2 regions of the Parafrigoribacterium humi genome follow, and region 2 is predicted to be linked to the other one. Evidence: predicted binding sites of a transcription regulator. Region 2 holds the regulator's gene; the other holds the start of a gene.
What was found. Region 2 encodes HrcA, which represses chaperone genes, less so after heat shock. Its sites were predicted from a motif close to TTNGCACTCGNNNNNNNCGAGTGCNAA; they were not measured.

Region 1 (10,721 bases), on a different contig from region 2:
CAGGACGAGGAGTCGCGCACGCTCACCCAGGCGGTGAAGTGGTTCGCCGAGGGCCGTGTGCTGCTCGACGGCGCGCGCACGATCATCTTCAAGTAGTGCCGGTCGGTAGGATTCAGGAGTGGGCGACTCAGGGGCGAACGAAGATCGCCAGGCCCCGGCGGCTCGCCCGCTGACGGCCAACGACATCCTGCGTTTCCTGCTCGAACTCTTCGCCCTGTTCTCTCTTGGATATTGGGGTTACCTGGCCTGGCCGTTCCCCTGGCCTGGCGTCCTGTACATGATCGGCGCGCCCCTGTTCGCCGCCGCGGTCTGGGCGCTGTTCCGCGCGCCGAAGGCAGTGCTCCCGCTCGACCCCGTGGGCAAGGCGCTCATCGAGATCCTCGTGATGGGCTCGGCGGCCGCCAGCTGGTTCATGCTCGGATATCCCCTCGTCGGCGCGGTCTTCGCCGTGATCGCCCTCATCAGCGGCATTATCAACGGCAGGGCAGAGATCTCCAGGGGGCAGGCGTCATGACCATCCTTTTTCACAGCGCGCGCAAAGTCGACGCCGCAGGGCAGGTGGACGACTTCTGGATGCTCGTGGACGGCGATCGTATCGCCCAAACGGGGTCCGGCCCGGCAGAGCCCACCCCCGCCTGGACCACGGCCACCGAACGCATCGACGTCGGCGGGCACTGGCTCACGCCCGGTTTCATCGATCTGCACACGCACGGCGGCGGGGGGTACGCCTTCGATGACGGGCCGGAAGCGATCGCGGCCGCGCTGGCCTCACACCGCGCGCACGGCACCACAAGGTCGCTGCTCAGCCTCGTCGCGAATCCCCTCGCGCACGTGCGCGAGACGCTCGCGCTGATCGCGGACCTGACGGAATCCGATCCGCTCGTGCTCGGCTCTCACCTCGAGGGCCCGTTCCTCGCGGAGGCCAGGCGCGGCGCCCACAACCCCGACTTCCTGCGCGAACCGCGCCCCGCGATCGTCGAAGACCTGCTCGAGGCGGGCCGCGGCACCGTGCGGCAGATCACGATGGCACCGGAGCTCCCGAACGCGCTCGACGCCATCGACGTGCTCGTCCAGCAGGGGATCATTGTGGCAGTCGGGCACACCGAGGCAGACTTCGAGTTGGCCAAGGAGGCGTTCGACCGCGGAGCACGACTGCTCACCCATGTCTTCAATGCGATGCCCGGCATCCATCACCGCAAGCCCGGCCCGGTGATCGCGGCATTCGAGGACAAGCGCGTCACGCTCGAGCTGATCCTCGACGGCCTGCACGTGCATCCGGATGTCGCGGCCCTCGCCTTCTCGCGCGCGCCGGGCAGGATCGCGCTGATCACGGATGCTATGGCCGCGGCCGCCTCGAGCGACGGCGACTACCGTCTCGGCTCGCTCAACGTCACGGTGCGGGGCGGACTCGCCGTGCTCTCGGGAACCGAGACCATCGCGGGTTCGACCCTCACCCAGGACCGAGCGCTTCGCATCGCGATCGAGCAGGTGAAACTCGCGCCGGCAGAAGCCGTCGAAGCGCTCACGCTCACGCCCGCGCGCGTGCTCGGGCTGGAGAAGCAGTTCGGCTATCTGAAGCCCGGCTACGTCGCAGACGCGGTCATGCTCGACCACGAGTGGCGGGTCGTGTCGGTCTGGGGCGCGGGCCGCAAGCTGCACTACTGACTCCTGGCGCCGAGTCGCGGCGGGGACTATGCGCTCGCGGCTGGAGTTGCGCACACACGTGGCGGGAGAAATGGTCTCGCGGATGGGGTAATGACTCTCGCCACGAGCCCATTTCTCCCGCCACCACAGAGTGAGCACGCTCATGCTTCGCCGCAGGTCTTGACTTTGTCGCACTATGCTCTTAGGTTCTATAGTGCACTATAGAACCTAAGGGGCAGCATGCTTTCCGGAGACGGGCCGATCTTCCTGCAACTCGCCGAGCGGGTCGCAGAAGACATCATCAACGGCACCTACGCCGAAGAGACTGCCGTCCCCTCCACCAACGAATATGCGGCGTTCTACCAGATCAGTCCGATCACGGCTGCCAAGGGCATCGGCATTCTCGTCGAGCAGGAAGCGCTCTACAAGAAGCGGGGGATCGGGATGTTCGTGTCGCCGGGAGCCCGCGGGCGCCTGCTCGCTGCGCGCAAAGCCGCGTTCCGGGAGCAGCGCCTGGCACCGCTCCTGCACGAGGCCGAGCTCCTCGGAATCGACAGGCACGAACTCGCGGGCATGATCGCGACCACACCACCGACGACCACAACCACACCACCACTCACCGACAAGGACCACTCATGACGAACGCGATAGAAATCGATCACGTCTCGCGCAGCTTCGGCCAGGTGCGAGCGCTGGACGACGTGAGCTTCACCGTGCCGGAGCACTCGATCCTCGGCCTGCTGGGCCGGAACGGGGCCGGCAAGACGACGATCATGTCGATCATGGCCGGGCAGGATCGCGCGACCTCTGGCCGCGCGGACATCCTCGGCCACTCGCCGTTCGAGCACGCGCCGACGCTCGCGCAAATCAGCTACGTGCGCGACAACCAGCGCTATCCCGACGACTACAGGCTGCACCACGTGCTGCGGATCGCGCCGGAGTTCGCACCGAACTGGAGCGCCGAGCTCGCGGCGGAACTGGCAGACGGGTTCCGCATCCCGACCACGACCCGCATCAAGAAGCTCTCGCGTGGCCAGCTCTCCTCCGTCGCGATCGTGCTCGGGCTGGCGTCGCGGGCATCCGTCACCCTGCTCGACGAGCCCTACCTCGGTCTGGACGTGACCGGCAGGGCGCTCTTCCACACGATGCTCCTGCGCGACTACGGCGAGCACCCCAGGACGATCGTGCTCTCGACCCACCTGATCGAGGAGTCCGCGGCACTGTTCGACCGCGTCGTCATCCTCGATCGGGGCAGGGTCGTCGTCGATGACGAGGCGGATGCCGCCCGCGACCGCGCGTTCACCCTGAGCGGTGCCAGGGATGCCGTGGCCGAGGTGCTCGGCGACCACCGCGTGCTCGAGAGGCAGTCCATCGGCAATCTCGTGTCCCTCACGGCCGAGGGAACCATCGACGCCGCACTGCGCGAGAGCGCGGAGACCCATGGCGTGCAGCTCGCGCGCCCCACCCTGCAGGAACTCGTCTCGGGCTATGGCGCAAACGACGCCAGCCCCACCGAATCGAAGGCGGCGTAACACCATGAGCACCATCCTCTCCACCACCCAACTGCACCTGAACAAGCGCGAGTCGACCTTCGTCGTACCCCTGTACATCACGGGGATGGTCGCGGTCGTCTCCGTGCTCATCTCGCTCGTCTTCTGGCGCTCGGGCAGCCTGCCGGGAACCGCGGGCTGGATCCAGGGCTCGCAGTCGAACCCGGGCCTGGTCTACGCACTGTCGGGCTTCCTCGTCTATTTCGGGGTGCAGTCCACCGCGACGACGTTCCCGTTCGCGCTCACACTCGGCACCACGCGTCGCTCCTTCACCGCGGGCACCCTGCTCTGGGCGATCCTGGTGTCGCTGTATCTGACGGCCGTGTTCGCGGTGCTCACGATGCTGGAGCTCGTGACGAACCACTGGTTCTCCGGCTTCTACATCTTCGACATCTACATCCTCGGCGCGGGCAACTTCGGGCTGCTCATTCCCATCGTGTTCCTCACGACGCTCTCGCTGCTCACGATCGGTGGTGTCTTCGGGGCATCGTGGATTCGTCTCGGTTCGCGCGGGCCGCAGCTGATCGGCATCGGCACGGCACTCGTGCTCATCGTCGCCGTCATCGTCGCGGTGCCGTCGGCCGGAGCGATCTTCGCCGCGTTTCAGCTGTGGTGGCTCGCCATCCTGGCCGCCGTCGTGATCGTGCTGTCGTCGCTCGGAACCTGGCTCATGTTGCGCACAGCCATCGTGCGCTGAGCCCGTCGAAGCGCGACGGACTACACCGACTCCCAAGTGGGCTTGTTCGCCCAGGCGTAGCGGTAGTAGTCGAGGTTCGCGAGGCGGGAGGCCGCGGCCTCGTCCACGATCACGGTGACGTGAGGGTGCAGCTGGATGGCGGAGCCCGGCGCGGACGAAGTGACCGGGCCCTCCACGGCCGCGGCAATCGCATCCGCTTTGCCCTCGCCGAACGCGAGCAGCAGCAGGTGCTTCGCGCGGTGGATCGTGCCGAGGCCCTGGGTGATGCAGTTCACTGGAACGTCATCGATCGAGTCGAAGAAGCGCGCGTTGTCCGCCCTGGTCTGCTGGGTGAGCGTCTTGACGCGAGTGAGCGAAGCGAAGGATGAACCGGGTTCGTTGAAGCCGATGTGACCGTCGGTGCCGATACCGAGAATCTGCACGTCCACTCCCCCAGCCTCGACGATCGCCCGCTCGTAGTTCTCGCCAGCCTCCTCGATCGGACCGCGGTCTGCCGGCACCCGCACGAGCTCGGGGGTGAGGCCGAGCGGCCCCACCGCGTCGCGCCAGATCACCGAACGGTAGCTTTCCGGGTGCCCGGCGGGCAGGCCGACATACTCGTCAAGCGCGAACCCTCGCACCCTCGAGAGGTCGGCGCCCCGCGCGGCGATGGCGCGGTAGACCGTGAGCGGCGTCGACCCGGTCGCGAGGCCGAGCACGGCATCCGGCTTGCGTGCGACGAGACTCAGGATGACGTCGGCCGCGAGTTCGCCGGCGTCCTCCTGGCCGTCGAGAATGACTATTTCTGCCACGGAACAACTCCTTGCCTGGACTGTGTGTACATCAGGAAACCCCGAGCTGTTGCGACAGCACGGCGGCAGCCGCCCCGCGCAGCACGATGTCGTCGCCGAGCCTCGTCAGGCGCAGAGTGACCTCGCCCGCCATCGTTCTCGCGCGCAGCGTCGAGGCCACAGCCTCCGCGAGCACGCCGTCGAAATACGCGCTAGGCCCGCTGAGCACGATCTCGGTGAGGCCCAGCGCCCCGACGACCGGCGCCAGCGCGATCCCCAAACGCTCGCCCGCCTCGCGCAGCACTGCGTCACGACCCGAGCAGGTCGTGGCCAGCGCGAGCCTCGCCTCGAGCCTCGGGATGGCCAGCCAGGTCTCGAGGCAGCCGCGCTTTCCGCAGGAACACGGCTCGCCATCCGGATCGACGACGACGTGGCCGATCTCCCCGGCCGTGAAGCGGCTGCCGAAGAGTTGCACTCCGCCGAGAAGCAGTCCGGCGCCGACGCCGTGCCCGACCTTGACGAGCATCGTGTCGCCCTCGGCGTCGCCGAAGCTGTGCTCGGCGAGCACCGCGACGTTCGCATCGTTCACCACGACGACCGGCAGCGAGAACTGTGCGGCGATGCCGGCCTGCAGGGGCTCGTCGACCCAGCCGAGGTTGGGAGCGCTGAGCACCGTTCCGGTGTCATCGACGACCCCCGGTGAGCCGATGCCGATGCCGAGAACGGGTGCGGTCGCCTCGCTGCGCAGCCGCTCGATGAGCTGGACCACCTGTGCCGACGCGACGTCGCCTGTGCTGCCCGCGAGTGGCACCTCGGCGCGGCGCAGGACGGCGCCGCCGAGGTCGAGCACCGCGCCGCGGAAGACGGCGTAGTCACCGAGGTCGACCCCGATGATCTGGAACGCCGCGCGGTCGATGTCGAGCAGGATGGCCGGCTTGCCCCGGTGTGCTCCCTCGCTCGGTGCGACCTCGCGTCGTCCGAGCTCGACGACGAGCCCGTCCTCCATGAGTTCTGCAACCAGGTCGGAGACGGTCACGCGGGTCAGACCGGTACTGCGCGAGACATCCGCCCTGCTCTGCTGGCCGGAACCGTAGAGGGTCTGCAGCACGAGCGCGCGGTTGTGCACACGCGCGTGTTCCGGCAGCACCTTGGCGGAGGGTCGCAGTGGCCTGCTCCCGCTCGAGCGACGCGCCCGCTCGTCCTGCGTGGTCATGTTGCCTGCCTCCCGCCCTGCCCGCCAGCCAGGGCGGCACCGATCGCCGCGACCGACGAGCCAGGCGGCACGAGGTCGACCCGCGACGAGAACTCGAGCGAGGCGATGAACGGGGACGAGCGCCCCCAGGAGTCGAGCACCGCGCGAATCCGGTCGATGAGCGGGGCACCGAGCGAACTGATGCCACCGCCGATGACGACCCGGTCGACGTCGATGCTGAGAATGAGGATGCGAACGGCCAGCGCGGTGTTTTCCACGAGCCGGTCACGCACCTCGATGGCCAGCGGCACGCGCCTCTCCGCCGCCTCGAACAGTTCGACCACGGGGTACGGATGCTCGCTCGGCCACTGCCTCGCGACCGCGGACCCGGAGGCCAGCGTCTCGAGACAGCCGTGCTGGCCGCAGCCGCACACCGCACCGTTCGGGTCGACCGGAATGTGTCCGACCTCGCCGGCGGTGCCGCGGGAGCCTCGCCACAGTGCGCCATCCAGCACGATCCCCGCCGCCATCCCGGTGCCGAGGTTCAGGTAGGCGATCGAACGAGGCGCGTCTGGCGCGGTTGCGAACAGGTTCCACACCCCCAGCGCCGCCGCATTCACGTCGTTCTCGAGGCGCACGGGAAGGTCGAACCTCGCGGCCAGCCGCGGGCCGAGATCGAGGCCCGTGAGCCCCAGGTTCACCGCGTGCCTGACGATGCCGGCCTCCGCATCCACCGACCCCGGGACGCCGACGCCGATCGAGCGGAACGCCCCCGGCTCGACCCCTGCAAGGTCGGCCAGCCCGGAGACCGCGGCGATCGCAGTCTGCAGCACGGCATCCGCCCCGAAACCGGTGGGTAGACGCAGTTCGTGCGCGATGGCTCCGGCGACATCGACCGCGACGGCGTGCACCTTGGTTCCGCCGATGTCGAGCCCGACCAGCAACGGTTCAGATAGCGGCGGCGCGCCCACAAGCGAGGCCTCGCTCATCGCTTCCGCGCTTTCCAACCACGAGAGCAGCGCACTCCCAACATGCCGGGAGCCGCCAAACGTGGCGACATCGGCGTAGGCCCGGTCGTCGCTCGGCCAGCCCATGTCGACAATGAGGGCATTCGGATATTCGTGGCGCGCTCGGTCGATCGCCTCGCGCACCCAGGGGAGCCGGTGGTTGTCTTTGCCGATCACCACCGGTTGCGCACCAATCGGCACGCGTATCGCTTCGCCCTCGTACACTCTCAGTGTGTTTGCACCCGCCGCCTCGACCCCCCAGGGCGAGGCGCCGATCGCGATGTTTGCCTCCGTGACCATCGACACGAGAACACGATCGCTGTGGACCGCGATACCGGGCTGGATATCGAACACCGCGACCGTGCGATCGAGCGGGAACGCGGGTTCGTCTCCCGCCGCCTCGGACCCGGCCACAAGCTCCCGCGCGAGCGCCCCGGTGCGCGAGGCCGCGTCGGCGAGCCGCGAAGCCTCGAGACGACCATCGGCGACGGCGCGCTCGATCTCCCGCTCGATCTCGCCGAGCTGCTCGTCGGTCGTGTCTGTGCCGATGCAGAGCAGGTCGCAGCCCGCGGCGAGCGCGCGCACGGCGGCTCCGGCGATGCCGATCTCCTCGCTCGCGCCGGTCATGTCGAGGGCGTCCGAGACGATCACGCCCTCGTAGCCGAGTTCCTCGCGCAGCAGCTCCTGCAGGATCGCCCGGGAGAAGGTGGCCGGGCCGCTCGCGTCGATGCGGGGCAGCAGGATGTGGGACGTCATGATCGCGCGCGACGCGACCACCGCAGCGAACGGCAGCAGCTCCCGGGCGCGAAGCTCCTCTAGCGGCAGGTCGACCACGGGGAGCGAGAGGTGCGAATCCGTTGCCGTGTCGCCGTGACCGGGAAAGTGCTTCGCGCACGCCGCGACCCCGGTGGACTGCAGCCCGCGCACCCAGGCCTCTCCGTGCCTGGCGACGAGCGCGGGGTCTGCGCCGAAACTGCGCACCCCGATCACCGGATTGTCCGGGTTGGAATTGATGTCGACATCCGGCGCAAAGTCCAGGTTGACGCCGGCGCTGCGCAGCTCGAGCCCGATCGAGCGCGCGACAGACTCCGTGTATTCGGAATCGTCGATGCGGCCCAGGATGGCGTTGCCCGGGTAGGGCGACCCGGTCTCGTGGTAGAGCCGGGTGACGTCTCCGCCCTCCTCGTCGATCGCGATGAGCGCGTGCGGGTTGGCCGCGCGGATCTCGTCCGTGAGGCGGCGCAGCTGATCGCGGGAGGCGATGTTCGCGCCGAAGAGGCAGACGCCGGCGAGACCGTCACGCAGGCGCGCGGCGAGCCAGCGCGGCAGGGCCGTGCCGACGAAGCCGGGCAGCAGGGTCGCGGATGCCGTCACGACATCCGCCAGACACTGTTCTCAGACACCCGCATGCCATTTAGTAAACCTTACAAACAAAACATTCGCAACGCCTGGCACGCTTATCCGGCTCTCCCCTCCGCCGAGCGCTCAGAGGGCTCGAAGGCGCTCGACGAACTGCTCCGTCGTAGGAGCCCCGGCAATGCCGGCAGGCGTGAAGTAGATGCGACAGCACAGCTCGCTCGTGCGTTCTCCCGTGGGGAACAGGTCGACGCCGTCCACCGCCACCGTGGGCGACCCTGCGAACATGGTGCCATCGGCATCGTCCGACGATTCGAGCAGGCGATATCGCACGGCAACATCGTCGTACCCGGTTTCGTCCAGCGCTGACCGCATCCGTCGGCCCGCCTCCTGCCAATTGGGGCATTCGTCGATGTGCAGGATCTCCACGTTCATACGACCCATTCTGCGCTCACTCCACAGTGTCGCGCAGGCGTCGCGACCCGGGGTCACGGCGCGGATGCCAGGCCGCCAGCGAGGCGATTTCGCTCTCTGCGAATAACTGGCACTCTTCAACCGAGAGTGCTAATATTTTCGTACTTGAGCGTATACGACTCAAGTTTAGAAAGAAACCGGTTGCGCTTGTCCACAAGGCACGCGCTGCGAAGGAGTAGATGAAAATGGCAATGTTGTTCGACCCATTCCGTGAACTGGACCGCGTCGCTGCAAACCTCCTCGACTCGCGTCAGGGCCCACGCCTGATGCCGATCGACCTGTATCGCGATGGCGATCACTACATCCTGAGTGCCGACCTCCCCGGCATCGACCCCGGCTCGGTCGATGTGGATGTCGACGGCCAGTTGCTCACCATTCGCGCCGAGCGCACGGCTCACAGCGATGACGGTGTGAAGTGGCTCGCACATGAACGCCCCAGCGGCAGCTTCCTTCGCCAGCTCAATCTCGGCGACGGGATCGACACCGAGAACATCAGTGCGAACTACGACAACGGCGTGCTGAGCGTCATGATTCCGATGAGCGCCAAGGCCAAGCCGCGCAAGGTCGCGATCACCGCGAACGGCACCGCGGAGAAGCCGGTGGAGGTCACCGCATAATCGCGTCGAGCAGTCCTCGGTCACGGGTCGCAGTCTGGGCACATCCCCAACTGCGGCCCGTGACCTCTTTAGCGTCGCTGAACCCGACTTCCCTTGGCAGACCTCGAATGGCCACGGGCTTTCCTGAGCGGGGTGAGCTGACCAGACGAGCAAAACCAGCCCGGCGTCAGCAGATGACTCTGCCGAGCTGATGTCGAAGAGAACCTTCGAGAACGGGCTGGCGAAAGTGATGCCCGGCCCGCTCGAGCTTCGCGGGAACCACACGCGGGTCGGCTTCGGCGAGCTCGGCTGAACCCTCATAGCCCAGCAGAATTCGCGGTGCGAAGGCCGGTACTGGAAGCAGCGCCGGCCTGCGCAGCACCCCCGCCAGCGTGCGTGCGTACTGCGCGTTGCGCACTGCCACGGGCGCCACGGCGTTGATCGGCCCCGACATCTCGGGGTCAACCACCACACGGTGATACACGTCGACGAGATCGTCCAGGTCGATCCACGAGACCCATTGACGCCCGTCAGAGATGGGGCCACCGAGGCCCGCGGCGAACAAGGGACGGTACAAGCGAAGGGTTCCACCTCGAGCCGCCTGCACGATCCCGGTGCGGATCGAAATCACGCGAATGCCGGCCTCAGCTGCCGGCCCGGCCGCGGCCTCCCACTCAGCCACGACATCCGCCAGAAATCCCTGGCCTCGACTACTTTCTTCGGTCAGCTCTTCGTCGCCACGGTCGACGCCGTAATAGCCGACGGCCGAGGCAACAACCAGAACCTTGGGTCCCCCGGATGCGCTCGCCGCGATTTCAGCCAGTCTCCGGGTCGGGATGATCCGGCTGCCCCGAATCGCCTTCTTGTGGTTCTCGGTGAACCGGCCGGCGATCGACTCGCCTGCCAAATGGATGAGCGCGTCGACGCCATCGAGGAGCCCGGGGTCTGGATGCATCGGATCCCAGTGCCGCTCATCCGCACCGCGCGCACGCCCGCGCACGAGCCGCACGACGCGATGCCCTCCCGTCGAGAGGAACGCCGAAAGAGCGGAGCCGACCAGTCCAGACGATCCGGTCATCGCAATCGTGAGCGATGGGGCACCCATACCCGCGGCCCACCGGTGTGCAGCGAGATCATCGGCCAATTGCCGGTGTCGATAGACGAACATGGGCCGAAGCGCCCTCGACCCCACCGGCGTCTCGACTCGATCGGTCACCCTGGTTGTCGTCGCCGATTCCACCGCGAACTCGTGACTGTGCCGCCAGTTCACGAGGGCGCGGACTGGAAGCGAAGCCAGGCCGTCCACGCCAATGGTGTCAATGAAGCGTCGGGGCGGGTCATAGCCATCGGGGTCGTGCCGCGACACCCAGGTGAGGCCGCCCGGTAATCCCAGCACTGCCTCTCCGTCCTTGAGCGATGCGCTTTCTACCAGCAC
Region 2 (10,721 bases):
CGAGGCCGACGGCTACGTGCCGGGCGAATTGCTCACCGTGGCCAGTCCGTCGCTGTTCGGGGAGCCACGGTTCATCCGCGTCGTGAACGTCGAGAAGTGCACCGATGTGTTCATCACCGAGGTCATGGACTACCTGCAGGCTCCGGCCGACGACACCTACCTCTTGCTGCGCCACGCGGGTGGAGTGCGTGGCAAGAAGCTGCTCGATTCCTTGCGTGGCGGACTCGGCGGCGGCATCGAGGTGGTGTGCGCGGAGCTCAAGAAAGACACCGAGAAGTTCGACTTCGCCGCGGCCGAGTTCGCCTCGGCCGGGCGGCGCGTGAGCTCCGGTGCGCTCAGGGCGCTCACCGCCGCGTTCAACGACGACCTCGCGGAACTCGCGTCCGCCTGCCAGCAACTCCTTGCCGACGCCAGCGAAGAGGTCACAGAGCAGACCGTCGAGAGGTATTACTCCGGCCGGGTCGAGACCAACGCGTTCCGGGTGGCCGACGAGGCGATCTCGGGCCGACGCGGCGAGGCCCTGATCCTGCTCAGGCACGCCCTCGCCTCCGGTGCCGATCCGGTTCCCATGGTCGCGGCGTTTGCCAGCAAGCTGCGCACGATGGCCAAGGTCTCCGGTGCGGGGGGTGGTTCAGGCCAACTGGCGCAGCGGCTTGGTCTCGCCCCGTGGCAGGTCGACCGCGCGCGTCGCGACCTGCAGGGCTGGGACGACGACGGCCTCGGGCGCTGCCTCGAGATGCTCGCATCAACGGATGCCGCGGTCAAGGGAGCAAGTCGCGACCCGGTCTTCGCCCTGGAACGCATGGTCGGAATGGTGAGCGGGCGCGGGCGCGTCTGACGGACTTCAGACCCACACGCAAAGAACCCCGCCTCGATGAGGCGGGGTTCTTTGCTGAAAGCGGTGTGCTCAGAGAGCGTTGACCTGCTTGGCGATCGCCGACTTGCGGTTCGCTGCCTGGTTCTTGTGCAGCACGCCCTTGCTGGCGGCCTTGTCGAGCTTCTTCGACGCGACGAGAAGGGCGGCGGCAGCCTTGTCCTTGTCGCCGGCAACGATTGCCTCGCGCGTGGCGCGGACAGCGGTCTTGACCTCGCTGCGCACGGCCTTGTTGCGATCCGTCGCCTTCTTGTTGGTGAGGATGCGCTTCATCTGCGACTTGATATTTGCCACGTCTTATAACCTTCTGTGTTTCGAGTGATTCGTGTGAGTTCTGGCAGCCGTACCCACCGAAACGTGAGGTGGGGCCGCGATTCGTACCCCTCGCCGGTCCACGCGGAACTCGGCTGTGCACGCAAGCCAACAGGCAACATTACCAGTCGCCCGGTACATCCTACAATGACGGAGCGTTGGCTGCGGTGTCGGCACCCCGATATCGACTATCTGGCGCGTCGCTAGAATTAGAAACAGCAAAGTTCATCTAAATAAGGGAGTGTTTCGTGTCCGCAGCGGTGGATCAGCCAGGTGTCGCAGATTTCGACTGGTCTGGAGTGGTCGACTACTCGAAGCGGAACTGGGCCGAACCTCCCAAGACCCAGTACGAGCTTCCCGGCGTGACGGTCGAGGATCACCTGGGCGTTCCCGTCGCGGTCGTGCCGCTCTGGCACTCGGTCGTCACCGCCACGCTCACGCTTCCCGCGGGCGATCGCGAGGCTCTCCGCTCGGCGCAGCGACGCCTTGCCGCGGCACTCGCCGAGGTCGAGCGCGTGTACCCGCTTAATCCTGGCGGCATCCTCACCCAGGTGGCGTACGGGCTCAGCTACTTCCGCAACTTCCTGCCCAAGGCGCTCGTTGACGAGCACTTCCCCAAGTCGACGCTCGCGGGCAGCGAGGGTGAGCCCGCGATCATCGATTCCATCCGTTTCCCGAAGGACCCGCAGGACGCGCAGCTGGAAGACAACGACATCGTCTTCCATTTCAAGAGCGACTACCGCGGCCACATCGAGCAGGTCATCGGTGCACTGTTCCGCCCGGGCGAGCAGGTACTCAACGGTCTTCCGGCCGAGAACGCCTACGTTGGCGACCTGTTCACCATCACCTCGCTCCGTCACGGGTTCGCGGGCCACGGGTTGCCCAAGGTGATCGGGCAGCGACTCGGGATTCCCGGGGCGGAGCATGTTCCGGATGGCGCCATGCTGTTCATGGGGTTCAGCTCGAGCCACGTGCACGGCCTGGCCCAGGGCAACCTGCCGAGCTTTGAGACCCTTCCCGGATACACCGATGTCACGGTGGACGACTACTTCGCCGGAGGCACGGCCATGCACCTGTCGCGCATCGGGATCGACCTCGCCAAGTGGTACGAATTGGGGTCGAAGGATCGGCTCTCGCGCGTGTTCCACCCGCGCCGCACGGAGGGCGCAGAGGTGTTGTCGCCCGACCAGTCACCCGCCACGGTCACCTTCGAGGAACAGCGCGATCGCGACGTTGCCGAGACCGGTGTCATCGGTCACAACGAGCAGATGCAGTTCCTGTCGCGACTGAGCGAGGACACGACGACCGCGTACGGAGAGAAGCTGCCGCGCGGCACGGTGATGTTCCTCCGCCAGGACTTCAACACGGTGGAGAACCCCTTCGCCTTCTCGTCCGCCGGGCGGATCGACCCGACGCCGCGGGCCGGCGTGCACTTCGTCGGTATGGGGCCGTCCGCCCAGTACTACGAGAAGCTGCGGCTGCAGATGGACAGCGTCGACCACCAGAAGCGCTACAACATGCCGGATGCGAATCTCGGCTTCACGGGATTCCTGCAGACGACCCACCGGCAGAACCTTCTGCTGCCGCCTCGCGCGCACCGCTCGTTCCCGCTCGCCGAGCTCGGATGATGCCGCGGCCTTCGGGGCCGCATACGCATGGGAGAATAGTGTGTTCACCCACCAGCATCAGCAGAGGACACCGTGTCGCCACGAGCAGTGAAGACCCTGGAGCCGGCATCCACCGACCCCGCCTTCATCCGCAACTTCTGCATCATCGCGCACATCGACCATGGCAAGTCGACGCTCGCAGACAGGATGCTGCAGATCACCGGCGTGGTGAGCGATCGCGACATGCGCGCGCAATACCTCGATCGCATGGACATCGAGCGCGAGCGCGGCATCACGATCAAGAGCCAGGCCGTGCGGATGCCGTGGGCCGCCGCCGGGCCATCCGGCGAGCTCGAGAGCTATGCCCTCAACATGATCGACACCCCCGGTCACGTCGATTTCACCTATGAGGTGTCGCGGAGCCTCGCCGCGTGCGAGGGAGCGATCCTGCTCGTGGATGCCGCCCAGGGAATAGAGGCCCAGACACTCGCGAACCTGTACCTTGCCCTCGACAACGACCTCGTCATCATCCCGGTGCTCAACAAGATCGACCTGCCCGCTGCTGACCCGGACAAGTATGCGAAGGAACTCGCCGGACTCATCGGCGGGGACCCTGCCGACGTGCTGCGGGTCTCCGGCAAGACGGGGGAGGGCGTCGAGGAACTGCTGCAGAAGGTCGTCGAACTCGTGCCCGCGCCGCACGGCGAGAAGGACGCTGCCCCACGAGCGATGATCTTCGACTCCGTGTACGACGCGTACCGCGGCGTCATCACCTACGTGCGCATGATCGACGGCACGCTCGTACCGCGCGAGAAGGTCATGATGATGAGCACCAAGAGCACGCACGAACTGCTCGAGATCGGTGTGAGTTCGCCCGAGCCGACTCCAACGAAGGGCCTCGGCGTCGGTGAGGTCGGATACCTGATCACCGGGGTCAAGGACGTGCGCCTGAGCAAGGTCGGAGACACCGTGACGAGTTCGGCGAAGCCGTCGGAGGTGCCGCTCAAGGGGTACTCCGAGCCCAAGCCGATGGTGTTTTCGGGACTGTATCCGATCGACGGTTCCGACTATCCGGTGCTGCGGGAGGCCCTCGACAAGCTCAAGCTCAGTGACGCCGCCCTCGTGTACGAGCCGGAGACATCCGTCGCCCTCGGCTTCGGATTCCGCTGCGGATTCCTGGGACTGCTGCATCTCGAGATCGTCACCGAGCGGCTCGAGCGCGAGTTCGGTCTCGACCTCATCACCACGGCGCCGAGCGTGATCTACACGGTCACGACCGATGACAAGAAGTCTGTCACGGTGACGAACCCGAGCGAGTTCCCCGCGGGGAAGATCGCCTCGGTGTCCGAGCCGATCGTCAAGGCATCGGTGCTCGCGCCTAAGGACTTCGTCGGCACCATCATGGAACTCTGTCAGGGCAGGCGCGGCACCCTCCAGGGCATGGAATACCTCGGCGAAGACCGGGTCGAGCTGCACTACACGATGCCGCTCGGTGAGATCGTCTTCGACTTCTTCGACCAGCTCAAGAGTCGCACGCAGGGGTACGCCTCGCTCGACTATGAGCCGCTGGGCGAGCAGGATGCCGACCTCGTGAAGGTGGACATCCTGCTGCAGGGTGAGGCGGTCGACGCTTTCAGCGCCATCGTGCACAAAGACAACGCGTACGCCTACGGCGTGCTCATGACCGAGCGACTGAAGAAGCTCATCCCCAGGCAGCAGTTCGAGGTGCCGATCCAGGCGGCCATCGGGGCGCGGATCATCGCTCGCGAGAGCATCAGCGCGATGCGTAAGGATGTGCTCGCCAAGTGCTACGGGGGCGACATCACCCGCAAGCGCAAGCTGCTCGAGAAGCAGAAGGAGGGGAAGAAGCGCATGAAGATGGTCGGACGCGTCGAGGTTCCCCAGGAGGCGTTCATCGCCGCGCTCTCCGGCGATACCGAGAAAAAAGAGAAGAAGTGATGCACGGCTCCGCGTTGTGGGAGCAGCCGGTCAGCTATGCCGCGGTCGGTGCCACCCAGGCTTCAGACCTGCTTCGCTACCCGCCCGCAGGTTTTCGCCCCGTCGTGAAGCGCGTGCGCATCGGTCACGGCCCGCTGAGGTGGAGCTTCGCCTCACAGGCGGTGCTCTCGTGGGGCGTGCAGCGGCGCAGCGGATTGCGGGTCGAGACGACCGAGAGCCCGGACGAGGTCACGGGCCACGCCTACGTTCCCGTCTCGCTCGATACCGACGGAGTTCCGGTGCCGCGCTCACAGGCGGCGGGCGACGAGGAGATCGTCTACGGATCTGACGGAACCCCGATGGTCGCCGCCGGAGACACCGTCTGGCTGCACATTCCTGTTGGGCCGTTCTCGATCAAGGCTCCCGCGCGGGTGGTGTACGTGATCAACGAGAAGAAGCGACGCGGGTTCGCCTATGGGACACTTGCGGGGCATCCGGAGCGTGGCGAGGAGGCCTTCGTGGTCGAACTCGACGAGGACGGATCGGTGTGGTTCGAGGTGCGCGCGTTCTCGAGGCCATCGCACTGGCTGTGGTGGTGCGTGTATCCGGTGCTGCGATTCGCCCAGTTCCTCTACACGAGGCGCTACCTGAGCTCCCTCTCCGGCGCGATCGACTGATCATGCCCGGTGCACTCCCGATCGCTGACCCGGCCCCGCTGGACGGTGCGCTGCCCGACTCCGCGGCGGTCGGTGCGCTCGATCGCAACTTCGGCGTGTACCTGCACGTGCCGTTCTGCCGGGTGCGCTGCGGATACTGCGACTTCAACACCTACACGGCGGAGGAACTGCGCGGCGCGAAGCGCACAGACTACGCGGGGGAGGCGATAGCCGAGGTCGGTATGGCATACCGCATCCTCGATACGGCGGGAGTCGCCGCGCGGCCGGTCTCGACGGTGTTCTTCGGTGGCGGCACTCCGACTTTGCTCCCGGTGACGGACCTGGCCGCGATGCTCGGCTCCGTCGTCGACGCGTGGGGACTCGCGCCCGGCGCGGAGGTGACGACGGAGGCGAACCCCGACTCCGTCGACGCGAAGTACCTGCACGCCCTCGCGGCCGCCGGCTTCACGCGCGTCTCTTTCGGCATGCAGTCCGCGGTGCCGCACGTGCTCGCCACGCTCGAGCGCACGCACGATCCCGACCGGATTCCGCTCGTGGTCGAGTGGGCGCGGGACGCCGGTCTCCAGGTGAGTCTCGACCTCATCTACGGGACTCCGGGCGAATCCATCGACGACTGGAGGCGCTCGCTCGACCAGGCGCTCGCGCAGCATCCGGATCACCTCTCTGCGTACTCGCTCATCGTCGAGGACGGCACCAAGCTGGCCAGGCAGATCCGCCGAGGCGAGGTGCCGCAGCCCGACGAGGACCTGCAGGCAGACATGTACGAGCTCGCGGATGCGGTGCTCGCAGACGCGGGCTTCTCCTGGTACGAGGTGAGCAACTGGTCGAGGGGGTCGGAGTTCGTCTCGCGGCACAACCTCGCCTATTGGCAGGGACACGATTGGTGGGGCGTCGGGCCGGGCGCGCACAGCCACGTCGGTGGAGTGCGCTGGTGGAACGTGAAGCACCCGGCCGCCTACGCGGAGCGTATCGCCGCCGGCCACTCGCCGGGGGCGGGACGCGAGGTGCTCGATGCGGAGACGAGGCGAGTCGAGAGCGTCCTGCTGCGGAGCCGAATCAGCGAGGGATTGCCCGTTGACGTCCTGACAGCGGACGGACGCACCGCGGTCGCCGGGCTCATCGCCGACGGACTCGTCGACGGTGGGGCGGCTCTCGCGGGCGTCATCCGCCTCACCCTGCGCGGAAGACTCCTGGCCGATGCCGTGGTGCGGAGACTGCTCGCCGACTGAATCCGGGCCTCGAACACAGCGCGGGTTCGGGAGCGAACTCCCGAACCCGCGTGCGTGGCTGGTGCGGTGTTACTTGATGAAGCGGAACGAGAACGGGTAGCGGTAGGAACCGCCCTGCTGCACCTTCACTCCGCCGAGCACCGAGAACACGACGTTCGCGATGTAGATCAGGAAGCCGATCAGCGTCAGCAGCCAGCCGAGGCCGACGATGACGAAGGGGATGAGGAGGATCGAGGAGATGATGAGCCAGGCAATCCAGATGATGAGGAAGGTGATCTGCCAGTTCAGGGCTTCCTTGCCTTCGACCCTGGTGCGCTCTCCACGATCCTTGAACACCAGGAAGATGATGAGCGAAGGGAGGATCCACAGGATTCCACCGAAGTGGGCGAGGGATGCCCAGAGCTTGTCGTCGGCCGCGGTGAGCGGTGCCGCAGGCTGAGGTGCCGCTGGCTGCGGGGTTTGGTCAGTCATGTGCGTAGCCTTTCAGTGTCAACGGGTCCTTCCTGGAGTCAGGAGAGACTGTGCGCGCTCTCCCGCCCCGAAAGGGTCACGGTCGAGCACATGCCTAAGGTAGTGCCCAGCCACACGGCACGCAATGACCGCCACACGATGTCCGAGAGGGCGTGCTCGCGATACAATTAGCAGTCAAAGCAGCTGAGTGCCAGTAATCGGATGCGCGGGAAGAGAGGGTGCGAGATGGTTTCAGAACGCAGCCTCGAGGTCCTCAGGGTCATCGTGCAGGACTACGTCGCATCCCGCGAGCCGGTGGGGTCGAAGTCGATCGTCGACCGCCACTCCTTCGGGGTCTCGGCCGCGACCATCCGCAACGACATGGCACTGCTCGAAGAAGAAGAACTCATCGCGGCGCCGCACACCTCCTCCGGCCGTATCCCGACAGACAAGGGCTACCGCGTCTTCGTCAACCAGCTCGCGGACCTGCGCCCGTTGTCTGCGGCCCAGCGCCAGGCGATCGAGACGTTCCTCGGCCAGTCCGCCGATCTCGACGAGGTGCTCGGACGCACGGTGCGTCTCCTCGCGCAGCTCACCCACCACGTCGCACTCGTGCAGTATCCCTCGCTCACGCGCTCGCGCATCCGGCACATCGAACTGGTGCCGCTGGCGCCGAGACGCATGATGACGGTGCTGATCACCGACTCGGGGCGCGTCGAGCAGCGACTGCTCGACCTGAGTGAGGAACTCGACGACGGCTTCCTCCACACCCTTCGCGAGAAGCTCAATGCCGCGATCGACGGTCTCGGCCTCGACGCCGCAGCGGACAAGCTCTCGGGCTTCGGTGAACAGTTCGAGGCGAACAGACGCGCTGTAGTGGATCAGGTGGCCGCGGCCCTCAGCGAGCAGGTGCTCGCCGGGCGCCAGGAGAGGCTCCTCATGGCGGGCACTGCGAACCTCGTTCGCACCGAGGAGGATTTCAGCGGCAGCATCTATCCGGTGCTGGAGGCCATCGAGGAGCAGGTCACCCTGCTGCGCTTGTTCGGCGAGATGGAACCCGAGCAGAACGGGTTCTCGGTGAGCATCGGCAGCGAGAACGCATCATTCGGACTGGGGGAGACCTCCGTGCTGACCACGGGGTACACCTCGACGGGAGACGGACTCGCGCGCCTTGCCGTGCTCGGGCCGACCCGCATGGACTATTCGAGCAACATCACGGCGGTCAGGGCCGTTGCGCGGTATCTCTCTCGGCTGCTGGGCGACTAGCCGCACCAGGTGGACCATATCGCGCTGGACCCGTGCCTGCTGCACACAACATATTGAGGAACGACATTGGCAGACCACTATGAGGTTCTTGGCGTCGACCGGGATGCGACTCCCGATCAGATCAAGAAGGCATATCGCCGTCTTGCGAGAGAACTTCACCCCGATGTGAACCCGGGTGCGGAGGCATCCGAGAAGTTCAAGCTCGTGACGCACGCCTACGACGTGCTCTCCGACCCGAACCAGCGCCAGCAGTATGACCTCGGGCCGCAGGCCGGCTTCGGCGGCGGGGCGAACTTCGGCGGCTTCGGTGACATCTTCGAGACCTTCTTCGGCGGTGGCGGTGGGCGGCGCTCCGGGCCGCGGTCTCGCCGTGAACGGGGCCAGGACGCGCTCATCCGGGTCGAGGTGGATCTCGACGACGTCGTCTTCGGAACCCGGCGCGACGTCGAGGTGGACACGGCCGTGCTGTGTGAGACCTGCGGCGGCTCGTGCTGTGCTCCCGGCACCCAGCCGGTCACCTGTGACATCTGCCAGGGAACAGGGCAGATCCAGCGCACCGTCCGCAGCCTGCTCGGCAATGTCATGACCTCGAGCCCGTGCGGCACCTGCCGCGGCTACGGCACGGTCATCCCGAATCCGTGTCCCACCTGCCAGGGACAGGGGCGCGTGCGCGCGCGCCGCACGATCCCCGTCGACATCCCCGCGGGCGTCGACACCGGGCTGCGCCTGCAGATGCCGTCGCAGGGTGAGGTCGGCCCGGCCGGCGGCCCGAACGGTGACCTGTACCTCGAGATCAAGGTGCGCCACCACGACGTGTTCAGCCGCAACGGCGACGACCTGCTGGCCACGCTTGAGGTGCAGATGACGGATGCGATCCTCGGCACCAAGACGACGCTCAAGACGCTCGATGGTGAGGTCACGGTCGAGATCAAGCCAGGTACCCAGAGCGCGGAGGTCATCACGGTCAAGGACCGCGGTATCACCCGTCTTCGCGGAAGCGGTCGTGGCGATCTCAAGATCGGTGTGCAGGTGACCACCCCCACGAAGCTCAGCGGCAAGGAGCAGGAGCTGATCAAGCAGTTCGCCGGCAGCCGCAAGCAGTCCGCGCCCACGCTCACCCACTTCCAGCAGGGACTGTTCCAGAAGCTGCGCGACCGCTTCCTCAACATCTGAGCTGCTCCGCCCACCCGCCCGGGTGTGGCCCCTTCGGAAATTCAGGACTTTGGTCGTCCCGACTGCGACTCTGTGCGGTAACTCCGGGGGTGCATGCGTCGGCGCGTGGCCAAAGTCCTGAATTTCCGAAAGCAGACATCTCGGGGAGGCACTCTTGGGCGCGAGTGGAATCTGGGAGAGTTGAGGCGTGGCGCACTTCTATCTGAATGACGAGTTGCTGGCTGCGGCGGTGGGCGAGCGGATCTCCGTGAGCGGTGCCGAGGCGAGGCACGCTGTCACCGTGAGTCGCCTGATCACCGGTGAGTCGATCTCCGTCGGCAACGGCGCCGGGCTCGTCGTGAGCGGCACCATCGTGTCCGCGGATGCCGGCGAGTTCGTGCTCGAGGTCGAGACCGTGGAGCAGACTCCGGCCGCGAGTCCCGCGATCTGGCTGGCTCAAGCACTCGCGAAGGGCGATCGGGACGAGTACGCCGTGCAGCAGGCGACGGAACTCGGCGTCGACGGCGTGATTCCCTGGGCCGCGACGCGGTCGATCGTCAAGTGGGAGGGCAACAAGGTCGCCAAGGGCCATCAGCGCTGGTCCGCGATCGTGCGCGAAGCGACCAAGCAGTCGCTTCGACCCTGGATTCCGGGGGTGGGCGACCTCGCCTCGACCGCGGTGCTGTGCTCACTGGCGGGAGAGGCACGGATGATCGTGCTCGACCCCGCCGCGGAGCAGTCCCTGAGCGCGCTTGAGCCCGACGGGCGAGACATCGTGCTCGTCGTGGGGCCGGAGGGTGGGATTTCGGATACAGAACTGTCGCGCCTGGCCGCAGCAGGGGCATCCGCCTGGAGGCTCGGCGGCCCGGTGCTGCGCACCTCGACGGCGGGACCCGCCGCGATCGCCGTGCTCAATTCGCGGCTCGGGCGCTGGTAGCCACGCGCGATTAGCCCCAGGCGATTGCGAGGCAGCTCAGCGCTGCTGGAGCCGCGTCGCGAGCGACCTGATTCTCGACAGCACGAGCCGCACGTTCCGGCGCTCAAGCGTCTCCGGGCGGGCGAGGCAGTCGATCTGCCTGCCGAGCGGCGAGTGCTTGAGCGGCAGCAGCACGACTCCGGGATGCTGGTGCACGGTGTGGCGCGGCATGAGGGCGAGACATCCGCTCTCGGCGACGACTGAGGCGGCTACGGCGAACTCGTTGATCCGGTGGGCAAT

Region 1: the regulator HrcA is predicted to act here: its motif matches at 8,758-8,784, upstream of ABUA28_RS02520 (Hsp20/alpha crystallin family protein).

The regions. Positions count from the first base shown of each region.
Region 1 is NZ_JBELOA010000001.1:519,729-530,449, forward strand. It holds gene purU (formyltetrahydrofolate deformylase) at 1-96, shown strand, start outside; gene ABUA28_RS02475 (YrdB family protein) at 119-514, shown strand; gene nagA (N-acetylglucosamine-6-phosphate deacetylase) at 511-1,665, shown strand; gene ABUA28_RS02485 (GntR family transcriptional regulator) at 1,885-2,283, shown strand; gene ABUA28_RS02490 (ABC transporter ATP-binding protein) at 2,280-3,176, shown strand; gene ABUA28_RS02495 (hypothetical protein) at 3,181-3,891, shown strand; gene ABUA28_RS02500 (glucosamine-6-phosphate deaminase) at 3,912-4,682, opposite strand; gene ABUA28_RS02505 (ROK family protein) at 4,714-5,874, opposite strand; gene nagZ (beta-N-acetylhexosaminidase) at 5,871-8,234, opposite strand; gene ABUA28_RS02515 (thioredoxin family protein) at 8,346-8,651, opposite strand; gene ABUA28_RS02520 (Hsp20/alpha crystallin family protein) at 8,876-9,307, shown strand; gene ABUA28_RS02525 (TIGR01777 family oxidoreductase) at 9,474-10,721, opposite strand, start outside.
Region 2 is NZ_JBELOA010000002.1:205,630-216,350, forward strand. It holds gene holA (DNA polymerase III subunit delta) at 1-838, shown strand, start outside; gene rpsT (30S ribosomal protein S20) at 908-1,168, opposite strand; gene ABUA28_RS05300 (DUF7405 family protein) at 1,435-2,814, shown strand; gene lepA (translation elongation factor 4) at 2,887-4,752, shown strand; gene ABUA28_RS05310 (DUF1990 family protein) at 4,752-5,408, shown strand; gene hemW (radical SAM family heme chaperone HemW) at 5,411-6,637, shown strand; gene ABUA28_RS05320 (DUF4870 domain-containing protein) at 6,707-7,108, opposite strand; gene hrcA (heat-inducible transcriptional repressor HrcA) at 7,334-8,353, shown strand; gene dnaJ (molecular chaperone DnaJ) at 8,420-9,526, shown strand; gene ABUA28_RS05335 (16S rRNA (uracil(1498)-N(3))-methyltransferase) at 9,714-10,442, shown strand; gene ABUA28_RS05340 (LysR family transcriptional regulator) at 10,479-10,721, opposite strand, start outside.